Regions from separate parts of the Stenotrophomonas sp. GL_101 genome, predicted to be linked through region 1. Evidence: riboswitches for the same ligand, from Rfam matches in the RefSeq annotation. Region 1 holds a riboswitch; the other holds the start of a gene.

The links. A riboswitch is a leader RNA that binds a small molecule or an ion and turns the genes downstream of it on or off. The one in region 1 is predicted to bind cobalamin.
Region 2: another riboswitch for cobalamin. It lies ahead of metE (5-methyltetrahydropteroyltriglutamate--homocysteine S-methyltransferase); the one in region 1 lies ahead of btuB (TonB-dependent vitamin B12 receptor).

The regions. Positions count from the first base shown of each region.
Region 1 covers NZ_CM174432.1:555,851-561,578, forward strand. Annotated here, with positions in the region: gene btuB (TonB-dependent vitamin B12 receptor) at 109-1,950, opposite strand; cobalamin riboswitch at 2,073-2,297, opposite strand; gene AC3IR9_RS02515 (histidine phosphatase family protein) at 2,454-3,032, shown strand; gene AC3IR9_RS02520 (TfoX/Sxy family protein) at 3,114-3,476, opposite strand; gene AC3IR9_RS02525 (GAF domain-containing protein) at 3,473-3,955, opposite strand; gene bioD (dethiobiotin synthase) at 4,030-4,707, shown strand; gene AC3IR9_RS02535 (aminotransferase-like domain-containing protein) at 4,728-5,728, opposite strand, start outside.
Region 2 covers NZ_CM174432.1:259,573-265,300, forward strand. Annotated here, with positions in the region: gene AC3IR9_RS01120 (hypothetical protein) at 1-2, shown strand, start outside; gene purU (formyltetrahydrofolate deformylase) at 92-943, shown strand; gene pncA (bifunctional nicotinamidase/pyrazinamidase) at 1,147-1,773, opposite strand; gene AC3IR9_RS01135 (epoxyqueuosine reductase QueH) at 1,831-2,517, opposite strand; gene metE (5-methyltetrahydropteroyltriglutamate--homocysteine S-methyltransferase) at 2,590-4,887, opposite strand; cobalamin riboswitch at 5,101-5,334, opposite strand; gene AC3IR9_RS01145 (HigA family addiction module antitoxin) at 5,493-5,728, opposite strand, start outside.

The DNA.
Region 1 (5,728 bases):
CAAGCGTGCCGACCAACGGCCGGCACCTACCAGCGACAATGGGGTGTGCCGACCAACGGTCGGCACCTACCGGGGGTGGGACGGCGGTGGTGCCACCGTCCTGCGCGCTTATTTCGGCTGGTAACGCACGCTCAGGCGGTACTCGCGGCCGGGCTGGTTGTACCAGGCCACCGTTTCGTAATCGCGGTCGAACACGTTGCTGACCCGGCCCAGTACCGACCAGTCGCGGCTGATCGCATACTCCAGGCGCAGGTCCAGCGTGCCGTAGCCGGCCAGCTGCACGCGGTTGGCGGCATCGTCGTAGCGCTTGCCGGCACCATTGACGGTGAGCCCGGTGCGGAAGCCACCGAAGCTGCGGTCGATGTCCAGGCGCGCGGTGTTCTGTGCGCGGCGCGCCAGCCAGTTGTCGAACTGCGCGCTGCCGTCGGTGCGGTTGCGCGGGGCGGTATGGCTCAGCTGCGCGCTCACGTCGAACCCGGCCAGCACGATCGAGCCGGTCAGTTCGGCACCGCGGATGCGCGCCTTTTCCACCTGCGACATCATGAAAGTGGTGGCATCAAAGGTGATCAGGTCATCGATGCGCGTTTCATACACGTCCAGGCCCCAACGCCAGCCGTCACCCTGTTGGGCGATGCCGAGATTGGCGCTCTTCGACTTTTCCGGGTCCAGGGTCGGCACGCCGCTCCACGGGTCGTACAGATCGCTGAAGGTCGGCGCCTTGAACGCGGTGCCGTAGCTGGCGTTGAGGCGGAAGCCGCCGCCCAGCTCCATGCCCCAGCCGAGGCTGCCGGTGGTGTGGTTGCCGAACTGCTGGTTGTCGTCGTTGCGCGCGCTGGCCTGCAGCTGGTGCGCGCCGAAGCGGCCCTGGTACTGCACGAACACGCCGGTGTTGTCGCGGCTGTCGACCAGGTAGCCGGCACTGCTGCCGTCCAGGTTGTCCTGGCTCCAGTCCACGCCGGCGCTGAGCAGTTGGCCTTCGGCCAGGCCGATGTCGGTCTGCACCGAGGCGCTGTTGCGGTGGGTCTGTGCGGCGCCCAGCCAGGTGCTGCCGTTGTAGTTGTCGGACTCGTTGTCGGCGCGGCCGACGTTGACGGTCAGGTTGAAGCGCTCGCTGGGGCTGTAACGGACCTTGCCGCCCAGCACCTGCTGCAGCGTTTCCGAATAGTTGTAGTAGCCGTCGTAGTGGTTTTCGCCTTCGGCGCGCAGCGCAGTGCCTTCCACGCTGAGGCTGTCGGTCAGGGTGTAACCACCGCGCAGGCTCATCGACAGGTTGCGGTAGCCGTCGCGGTCGGGTTCGTCGGCACCGCAGCCGGCGAACGGCGATACCGAACCCCGGCAGGCGTTGATGCCATCGGTGTGCTGGTAGGCGATGTCGGTGCCGAACCAGCCGCGCGCGCTGCTGCCACCGAAGCCGCCGCTGGCCTCACGCAGGCCGTTGCTGCCGGCGCCCAGCTGCAGGTGCGGGGCGAAGGTGCCGGTGTTGCGGCGGGTGAAGATCTGGATCACCCCGCCGATCGCGTCGGCGCCATACAGGCTGGACTGCGGGCCGCGCACGATTTCCACGCGCTCGATCTGCGCCAGCGGCAGGTCCTGGATCATGGCCAGGCCGAGGTCGCCGGTATTGATGCGCACGCCGTCCACCAGCACCAGGGTGTGCGCCGAGTTGGTGCCGCGCAGGAACAGCGAGCTCTGCTTGCCCGGGCCGCCGCTGTTGTTGAGGTTGATGCCGGCACGGCCGCGCAGCAGGTCCTGCAGCGACGGTGCCTGGCTGCGCTCGATCTCGGCGCGGTCGATCACCTGCGCCGGCGAGATGCTGTCCTGCAGGGCGATCGGCGTACGGGTGGCGGTGACCAGGACCTGGTCCAGTGCGGTGGCTTGGTCCTGGGCCGATGCCAGCAAGGGCAGGGCCGACAGCACGGCCAGAGAAAGAACACGGGTTTGCAGCTTCATCGATGACTCCATGCACCGCGCACGCCCGCGCGGCAAGGGGTGGGGATGATCGCGCTGCAGGGGCCTTCGACGGTGGGCGGGCGCGCACGGCGCCGCTTGCCGCCGCCATGCCCGCCGCATCGCAACCAGTCGTCTTCCGGGCCGGTCTCCGGGCTTGCGGGCCGATGGCTGGGCCATCGCCCCAGGCGCCTTCCCATGCCGCAGCACAGTGGCGTATCGCCTGGGTTTTCCACGCTTACCGTTGCGGGGGCAGCGCCGGAGTGGCAGCAAAGGGTCTGCTGCGTCACCGGCTTCCCGTTTCAACCTGCCGGCACGCGCCGCAGGTCACCTGAAAGTGCGCGCAGTGTAGAGCAAAGGCGTGGGCGCGGCAGGGTATGCGCCAGGGCGATGCAGGCCGAGCGGTTAGAATGCGCCTCGCTCTACGAAGTGGTCCTGATGAAACAGACGTGGTTGCAGCACCCTTGCCGGCCGATGCTGGCACTGTCGGCCCTGCGGGCGGTGGCATGATCCTGGACCTGGTCCGCCATGCCAGTACCGGCCGCGACGGGCACCTGGATGGACGCAGCGATCCGCCGCTGGACCCTGGCAGCACCGACGCGCTGTGCGACCGCTATGCCGCGCTGGCGTGGCAGCGCGTAGTGAGCTCCCCCCGCCAGCGTGCGCTGGCCACTGCCGCTGCGCTGGCGTTGCCGCACGGGGTGGAGGTGGTCGCCGATGAGGAGTGGGCAGAACTGGATTTCGGCGATTGGGATGGCCAGGCACTGCACGATCTGCCGATGCCGCAGTTGTCGGCATTCCATCGGGATCCGCATGCCAACCCGCCACCGCAGGGCGAAAGCTGGGGCCATTTTGAACGCCGCATCGCGCGCGGCCTGCACCGGCTGCTGGACGACCCCGAGCCGGTGGCAACGCTGATCGTCAGCCACGGCGGCCCGCTGCGGATGGTGTTGTCGCAGGTGTGCGGACTGCCGATGGCGATGTGCTGGGCGCTGCGCATCGACCACGGCACGCGGCTGCAGCTGCGCGTGGAGCGTGAGGACCAGCGGCTGTGGGGCGAGTTGCTGGAGCTGCAGCAGCCTTGATCGGCAGCGTAGAGCCGGGCTTTGCCCGGCTGGCGTCGGATGTGGTGTCGCCGCGTAGAAGCAGCCGGGCAGAGCCCGGCTCTACGACGTCTCGTCGTCGAACGGCGGCGAGACGTCGCTGTCGTCGTCGCGGTGCTGCGCGGTGCGGTCGTAGACCGGGCCGGAGGCCGGCGGGGCCTTCTTCAGCGGCTTGTCGGCAATGATCGCGTCGTAGGCGGCGACCAGCTCGATGCGGCGTGCTTCCGGCAGTTCCTGCCAGTGGCAGTCCTGCAGCGCACCTTCCAGCGAATAAAGCAGGTTCAGGCTGGGCTTGAAGCCGGCGCGACGGACCTTGACGAAGGCGTCCACCGCGCCGATCGCCATCAGCTCCTCGGGCGTACGCAGACCGACCTGGCGCAGCCAGGCCGCGCTCTTGGGGCCGATGTTGCGCAGCTTGACGCTCATCCCAGTGCCTCGACGAACACCGCGGCGATCGCTTCCATTCCCGCCTGGTCGTCGGCGTCGAAGCGCGCAAGCGAGGGGCTGTCCAGATCGAATACACCGATCAGCGTGTCGCCCTTCACCAAGGGCAGCACCAGCTCCGAGCGCGAGGCCGAATCGCAGGCGATATGCCCGGGGAAAGCCTCCACGTCGTCGATCCGCTGGGGGATGCGCTGGCTGGCCGCTGCCCCGCACACGCCCTTGTCCAGCGGAATGCGCACGCAGGCGGGCAGGCCCTGGAACGGCCCGACCACCAGTTCGGTGCCGTCGAAGAAGTAGAAACCGGCCCAATTCAGCTCCGGCAGGGCGTGGTAGACCAGCGCCGACAGGTTGGCGGCATTGGCGATGCGGTCGCGCTCGCCGTGGACCAGCGCGCGGGCCTGGGCCAGCAGCTGGCCGTACTGTTCCGGCTTGCTGCCGGTAAGCGAGGAGGTATCGAACATGGCCCGAGTCTAGCAAGCGGCAGGCCGCGCCGGGACCGTCGATAATAGGCCACTCCTTTGCCAGTGCCGTGCCGATGATCTTCCCACCGCCTCCCGCCCTGTACGTCACCGGTACCGATACCGGCATCGGCAAGACCTTCAGCAGCTGCGTGCTGCTGCACGCGCTGCGCCGCCAGGGCGGCACCGCGGTGGGCATGAAGCCGGTCGCCAGCGGCTGCGAGTGGACGGCCGAGGGCCTGCGCAACGAGGACGCCACCGCGCTGCTGGCGGCCAGCGACCCGATGCCGGCCTATGCCGACCTCAACCCGTATGCGTTGCCGTTGCCGCTGGCACCCGAGCTGGCCGCTGCCGAGGCGGGCGTCCGACTGGCGCTGCCACCGATCGAGGCCGCCTTCGCACGGCTGCGCGCGCAGGCCGATACCGTGGTGGTGGAGGGCGTGGGCGGCTGGCTGGCGCCGTTGTCGGCCACGCTCGACCAGGCCGACCTGGTCAACGCGCTGCAGCTGCCGGTGGTGATGGTGGTGGGGTTGCGGCTGGGCTGCCTCAACCATGCACGCTTGACCGCTGCGGCGATCGCGGCCAGCGGCGCACGCTGCATCGGCTGGATCGGCAATGAGATCGATCCGCAGATGGCCCGCATCGACGACAACATGACCCTGCTGCGCGCGCGCCTGCCGATGCCCTGCCTGGGCCGGCTGCCCTATGCGCCGGGTGCCGATCCGGCCGGACTGGCGGTGCGCTTGAGCCTATAGGCCAGCGGGCGCGCAGCCGCTTACCCGGCGCGCAGCGCGCAGGCCAGGCGGCCCACCGTGGCAATCGCGGCCACGTAGGCCTCGTCCAGTTCCTGGCAGCACGACAGGCGCAGGCAATGCCGGTAGCGCGCCCCGCGTGAGTAAACCTGGCCCGGCATGAACACCACGCCCTGCGCCAACGCCTGCTCGAACAACTCACCGGTATCGATGCCGGCCGGCAGCTCCACCCACAGCAGAAAGCCCCCGGTGGGCAGGGTGGCCAGCGTGCCGGCCGGGAAATGCTGGGCGATCAGGCTGCGCACCCGGCGTACCTGGTCGCTGTACAGCCGGCGCATCCTGCGCAGGTGCTGCTCGTAGCTGCCGGCGGCCAGGAACGCGCCCACCGCCTCGCCCAGCAGGCGTGATTCGGCGCCGGTGGACTGGAACTTGAGCAGCTGGATATCGGCAGCGAAGCGCCCCCCATCCAGCCAGCCGATCCGGTAATCCGGTGCCAGCGTCTTGGAAAAACTGCTGCACACCATCACCCAGCCGTCCTCGTCGAAGGACTTCAACAACGGTGCCAGGGGTTCCTGGTACTGCAGTTCGGCATACACGGCATCTTCGATCAACGGAATGCGGTAGCGGTTCACCAGTGCGGCCAGGCGTTGCTTGGCGGCGACCGGCATCGTGCAGCCCAGCGGGTTGTGCACGCTGGGCATGGCCACGATCGCGGTCAACGCGCCCTGTTCCAGCTGCGCGGCCACCGCGTCCACGTCCAGGCCCTGGCGTGGGTCGGTGGGCAGCTCGATCGCCTTCAGGCCCAGGCTGCTCAACAGCGGGTACAGGTTGAAATATGACGGCGCCTCGATGCCCACGGCATCGCCGGGGCGGGTCACCGCCCGCAGTGCCAGCTGCAGGGCTTCCATCGCGCCATGGGTAAGCACCAGCCGCTCGACATGGGTGTGCAGGCCCAACCGCGGACCACGTCGCACGATCTGCTCCAGCAGCACGCTGGCGGCATTGGGGCGCGCGTAGGTTTCCA
Region 2 (5,728 bases), 300 kb from region 1:
GAGCGGCGATGAGGGTGCGCGGCTTGCGATGCCGTTGGTTGCATCTGAGAGCATCCTCCGCAGGCCTGCGGCTCTCGCTTAAACTGGTGTGATGCGCCCTGATTCCATCCTTACCCTGTCATGCCCGGACCGTACCGGGATTGTCTATCGTGTGTCCGGCCTGCTGTTCGAGCTGGGCTGCAACATCCTGGATGCCCAGCAGTTTGGCGACGATGAGAGCGGTCGCTTCTTCCTGCGCGTGCATTTCGACCGGGCGGCTGATCGCGCGCTGGCCGAGGTGGAAGCGGCGATGGGCACCTTGGCTGCTGCCTTCCAGATGGACTGGCAGCTGCACGATGCCCGCCGCAAAGCACGCCTGCTGGTGCTGGTCAGCAAGCAGGGGCATTGCCTGAACGACCTGCTGTTTCGCACGCACAGCCGCCAGCTGCCGGTGGAGATCGCCGCGGTGGCCTCCAACCACGATGACTTTTCCGCGCTGGCCACCTCCTACGGGGTGCCGTTCCACCACCTGCCGGTGACTGCCGACAACCGCGCCGTGCAGGAGCAGCAGATCATCGACCTGGTCGAGCGCGAGCAGATCGATCTGGTGGTGCTGGCGCGTTACATGCAGATCCTGTCGCCGCGGCTGTGCCAGGCGCTGGCCGGCCGGGCGATCAACATCCACCACAGCTTCCTGCCCAGCTTCAAGGGCGCCCAGCCGTACCACCAGGCGCACGCGCGTGGGGTCAAGATCATCGGCGCCACCGCGCATTACGTCACCGAAGACCTGGACGAAGGCCCGATCATCGAACAGGACGTGGCGCGCGTGGACCACGCGATGACCCCGCGTGATCTGGTCCGGCTGGGCAGCGATACCGAATCGCAGGTACTGGCGCGCGCGGTGCGCCGGCATGTGGAGCACCGGATCCTGCGCAACGGCCATCGCACGGTGGTGTTTCGCTGAACTGGGGGTGCGGTGCCGGTGCCGAACGCGGGATGCCGAACGCAGGATGCCGAACGCAGGATGCGGAATGCGGTCTGACAATACGGGATGCGGTCTGACCCGGTAGGCACCGACCGTTGGTCGGTACGCCTTTCTGGCCGGCTCCTGGTGTCGTTCGGGATTACGGGGAGCCGGCCAGCGGCCGGCACTACCGGGTTTGTCTGTCAGATGACCGCGATCTTCGCCTTCGCCAACGCCTCGCGCACCATGCCGTCGTTGGCCTCGGTCACCGGCCGGGTCAGGTCCCACAGGAACTTGACCCGGAACCCGGATTTCACCGCGTCCTGTGCACTCCACAGCACGCAGTAGTCGCGCGCCAACCCGCATACATGTACTTCGCGGATGCCGCGCTCGTGCAGCCAGCCGGCCAGGCCGGTGGCGGGGCGGCTGCCGTCGGGGCCGTGGTTTTCGCGGAAAGCGCTGTAGGAATCCACCTGCTGGCGGCTGCCCTTGCGCAGGATCAGGTCGGCCACGGCCCAGTCCACGCCCGCGTGCAGGGCGGCGCCGGGCGTGCCCTGCACGCAGTGGTCCGGCCACAGCGTCTGCAGTTGTGCATGCAGCAGGATCGCCTCGAACGGCAGGTGCCCCGGATGCTGGCTGGCGAAGGAGGCATGGTCGGCCGGGTGCCAGTCCTGGGTGGCCACCACCGTGCGGTACCGGCGCTGCGCCAGCAAGCCGGCAATCGGCGCTACCAGCGCATCGCCCTGCTCGCAGGCCAGGGCGCCACCGGGCATGAAGTCCGGTTGCAGGTCGATCACCAACAGGGCCACATCGGCAGGCAGGGCGGTCATGGCAGGTCCAACACGACGCAGGAGGGGCAACCAGCGTGGCGGCCCCTCGCGCCAACGTCAATCGCCCTTGGGTACCGCGTTGTCCTGCCCGTAATACAGCAGCCCGATCTGGATCCGCTCGCGGCCATTCTCGCGGCGGTGGCGGTTGGCGTCGCGCAGTGAGTACACGCAGCCGCAGTATTCCTGCTGGTAGAACTGCTCGCGCTTGCTGATCTCCACCATGCGCGCCGCGCCGCCGCCCTTGCGCCAGTTGTGGTCCCAGTACTGGATGCCCGGGTAGTGCGCGGCGGCACGGTGGCCGCAGTCGTTGATCTGGTTCATGTCCTTCCAGCGCGAGATGCCCAGCGAACTGCTGATCACCGGGAAACCGTGCTCGTGCGCGTACAGCGCGGTGCGCACGAAGCGCATGTCAAAGCACATCGTGCAGCGGATGCCGCGCTCGGGCTCTTTCTCCATGCCGCGGGCACGGTTGAACCAGTTATCGGTGTCGTAGTCGGCGTCCACGAACGGCACGCCGTGCTTCTCGGCGAAACGGATGTTCTCCTGCTTGCGCAGTTCGTATTCTTTCACCGGGTGGATATTGGGGTTGTAGAAGAAGATCGTGTAGTCGATACCGGAAGCGGTAATGGCCTCCATCACTTCGCCCGAGCACGGCGCGCAGCACGAATGCAGCAGCAGTTTCGTGTGGCCCTCGGGCAGGGACAGGGTGGGGCGATCGATCGGGGTGACAAACGGCGTGGTCATGTAGTTCTCGTTGACCGCACCGCCGGCAACGGCGGCGGTGCGGTCCTTGGGGTCATCGGTGCAGGAGGGCCATCAGGCCGCGTTGGCCTCGGCGGTCTCCGCGCGCAGTTCGCGCGCCGCGGCCACCAGTGCCTCCAGCGCGGCGCGGGTTTCCGTCCAGCCGCGGGTCTTCAGGCCGCAGTCCGGATTGACCCAGATCTGCTCGGGCTTGAGTACTTCGGCCGCCTTGCGCAGCAGCGCCAGCATTTCCTCCTTGTCCGGCACGCGCGGGGAGTGGATGTCGTACACGCCCGGGCCGATCTCGTTGGGATACTGGAAGCGCACGAACGCATCCAGCAGCTCCATGCGCGAGCGTGAGGTCTCGATCGAGATCACATCGGCATCCATCGCGGCTACCGAATGGATGATGTCGTTGAACTCCGAGTAGCACATGTGGGTGTGGATCTGGGTGGCATCGCGCACCCCGCTGGCACTGATCCGGAACGCCTCCACCGCCCAGTCCAGGTACTCGCGCCAATGCGCACGGCGCAACGGCAGGCCTTCGCGGATCGCCGGTTCGTCGATCTGGATCACCCCGATGCCCGCCGCCTCCAGGTCCAGCACCTCATCGCGCAGGGCCAGCGCAATCTGCCGGCAGGTATCGGCACGCGACTGGTCATCACGCACGAACGACCATTGCAGCACCGTCACCGGGCCGGTCAGCATGCCCTTCATCGGGCGGTCGGTGAGCGATTGCGCGTATTGCGACCAGCGCACGGTCATCGGCTGCGGGCGGGTCACATCGCCGAAGATCAGCGGCGGCTTCACGCAGCGCGAGCCGTAGCTCTGCACCCAGCCGTTCTTGGTGAAGGCAAAGCCATCGAGCTGTTCGCCGAAATATTCGACCATGTCGTTGCGCTCGAATTCGCCGTGCACCAGCACGTCCAGCCCGATCTGCTCCTGTACCCGCACGCAGTGTTCGGTCTGGGTGGCCAGGAACGCATCGTAGTCGGCATCGGACAGCTTGCCGGACTTGTTGCGCGCACGCGCTTCACGGACTTCCAGGGTCTGCGGGAACGAACCAATGGTGGTGGTGGGGAAACGCGGCAGCTTGAGGGCGGCGGCCTGGGCCAGGTGGCGCTGCGGGTAGCGGCTGTGGCGCTGCGCGTCGGCGGCGGTGAGTGCGGACAGGCGCGCGGCCACGGCGGGGTTGTGCACGCGCGGCGAGCGACGGCGCGATTCGATGCACTCCCGGGAATGCGCCAGCGCGACCTCGGCGCGTGCCGGGGCATCGATGGCATCGGCCAGCACGCGCAGTTCCTGCAGCTTCTGCCTGGAGAATGCCAGCCAACCCTGCAGTTCCCCGTCGAGCTTCTTTTCCTGCTCCAGGTCGACCGGGCTGTGCAGCAGCGAACACGACGGTGCCAACCACAGCGCGTCGCTGCCCAGGTGGCCATGCGCATAACGCGCCAGCACCAGCGCGTTGTCCAGATGGGTGCGCCAGATGTTGCGGCCGTTGACCAACCCGGCCGACAGCACGCGCCCCGGCGGCAGCGCCTTGATCACCGCATCCAGCTGCTCCGGCGCGCGCACCAGGTCCACGTGCAGGCCGTCGATCGGCAGCGATGCGGCAAGTGCCAGGTTGTCGTCCAGCGCGCCGAAATAGGTGGCAACCAGTACCTTCGGGCGCGCGGCCGTGGCCAGCACCGCGTAGGCGTGGGCAAAGGCGGCGCGGGCAGCCTCGTCCAGGTCCTGCACCAGCGCCGGCTCATCCAGCTGCACCCATTGCGCCCCGGCGTCCTTCAGCTCGCCCAGCAGTTGCACGTACACCGGCAGCAGCGCATCGAGCAGGTCCAGCGCGCGGCTGCCATCGGTGGTCTTGGACAGCAGCAGCAAGGTTACCGGTCCGATCAGCACCGGTCGGGTTTCGATGCCCAGCGCACGCGCCTGCCGGTACTCGGCCAGCGGCTTGTCGCCGCGCCGGGCGAAGGTCTGGCCGGCATGCAGTTCGGGTACCAGGTAGTGGTAGTTGGTATCGAACCACTTGGTCATTTCCAGCGCGTGCAGGTCGATGCCATCGCGCTGCAGGCCGCGGGCCATGGCGAAGTAACCGTCCAGCGGGGCGGCATCGGCCAGCGCCCGGTAGCGCTGCGGGATCGCATCGACCAGGAAGGCCGCGTCCAGCATCTGGTCATACAGGCTGAAGTCGTTGCTGGGCGGCACATCCACCCCGGCATCGCGCTGCAGCTGCCAGTGCGTGGCGCGCAGCGTGCTGGCGGTGTCCTGCAGCGACTGCGCGCTGCTCTGGCCGGCCCAGAACGCTTCCAGCGCGCGCTTGAGTTCGCGTTTGGCGCCGATGCGCGGGAAACCCAGATTGGTAACAGTGATCATTGGAACGTGTCCTCATTGCGTAGGGGCATTGAGGAACGAAGGAACCGCGCGCCGTCCACGCCATTGCTGCCGTGCCCGCCCCGCCAGCGACCTTCGCCCCCGCGGGCGAACCGGATGTCGTGGAGCGGACGCACGGGGGCAGCGCCACGCTGGCGGCATGGCGGCAGGCCCCGGCAACCTCCCCGCGGACGTTCCAGGTCGAATCAGGGGACGGTCATGTCCCCGGCCGGGGCCGGTATTCGGGCTGATGGACACAGGCGCGATGCGCCTACCTAGTACCTGCCGCTTCCCAGGCCCGGAGGCCCAGTGCTGTTGGCAGGAGTCGTTTCCATTCACCGCTGCGGGGCAGCTCCGGAATGGGCGCGTGAAGCGCCTTCACCGGATTCCCGTTTAAATCCATCCCTTCATCTGCATGAAGCGATGGATACCTTCGACGAGCACAAGGTAGGCCGAAGCCGGGCGATGGTCAAGGGGGCATCAGACCGAGGCGGTGGGAGGCGAAGGTCATGGACGATCCAACGCACTTGCCAGCGTTGTCTGTCCCAACGGGTACCGGAGGCGATCCACGCGCTTGCGTGAAGGAAGGGAAGTGGACCAACGGGCGCTCAGGCGGCGTGGTGGTACGGTTCGATGCGCGCCAGGACGTCGGCCAGTTCGTCCCTGGCCTTGGCCGCGTCATGGGCCATCTGCAGGTTGAGCCAGAAGGCCTCGCTGGTGCCGAAGAAGCGCGCCAGTCGCAATGCGGTGTCGGCGGTGATGCTGCGCCTGCCCGCGATGATCTCGCCGATGCGGGTCTGCTTCACGTCGATGGACTTGGCCAAGCGGTAAGCCGTCATCCCGA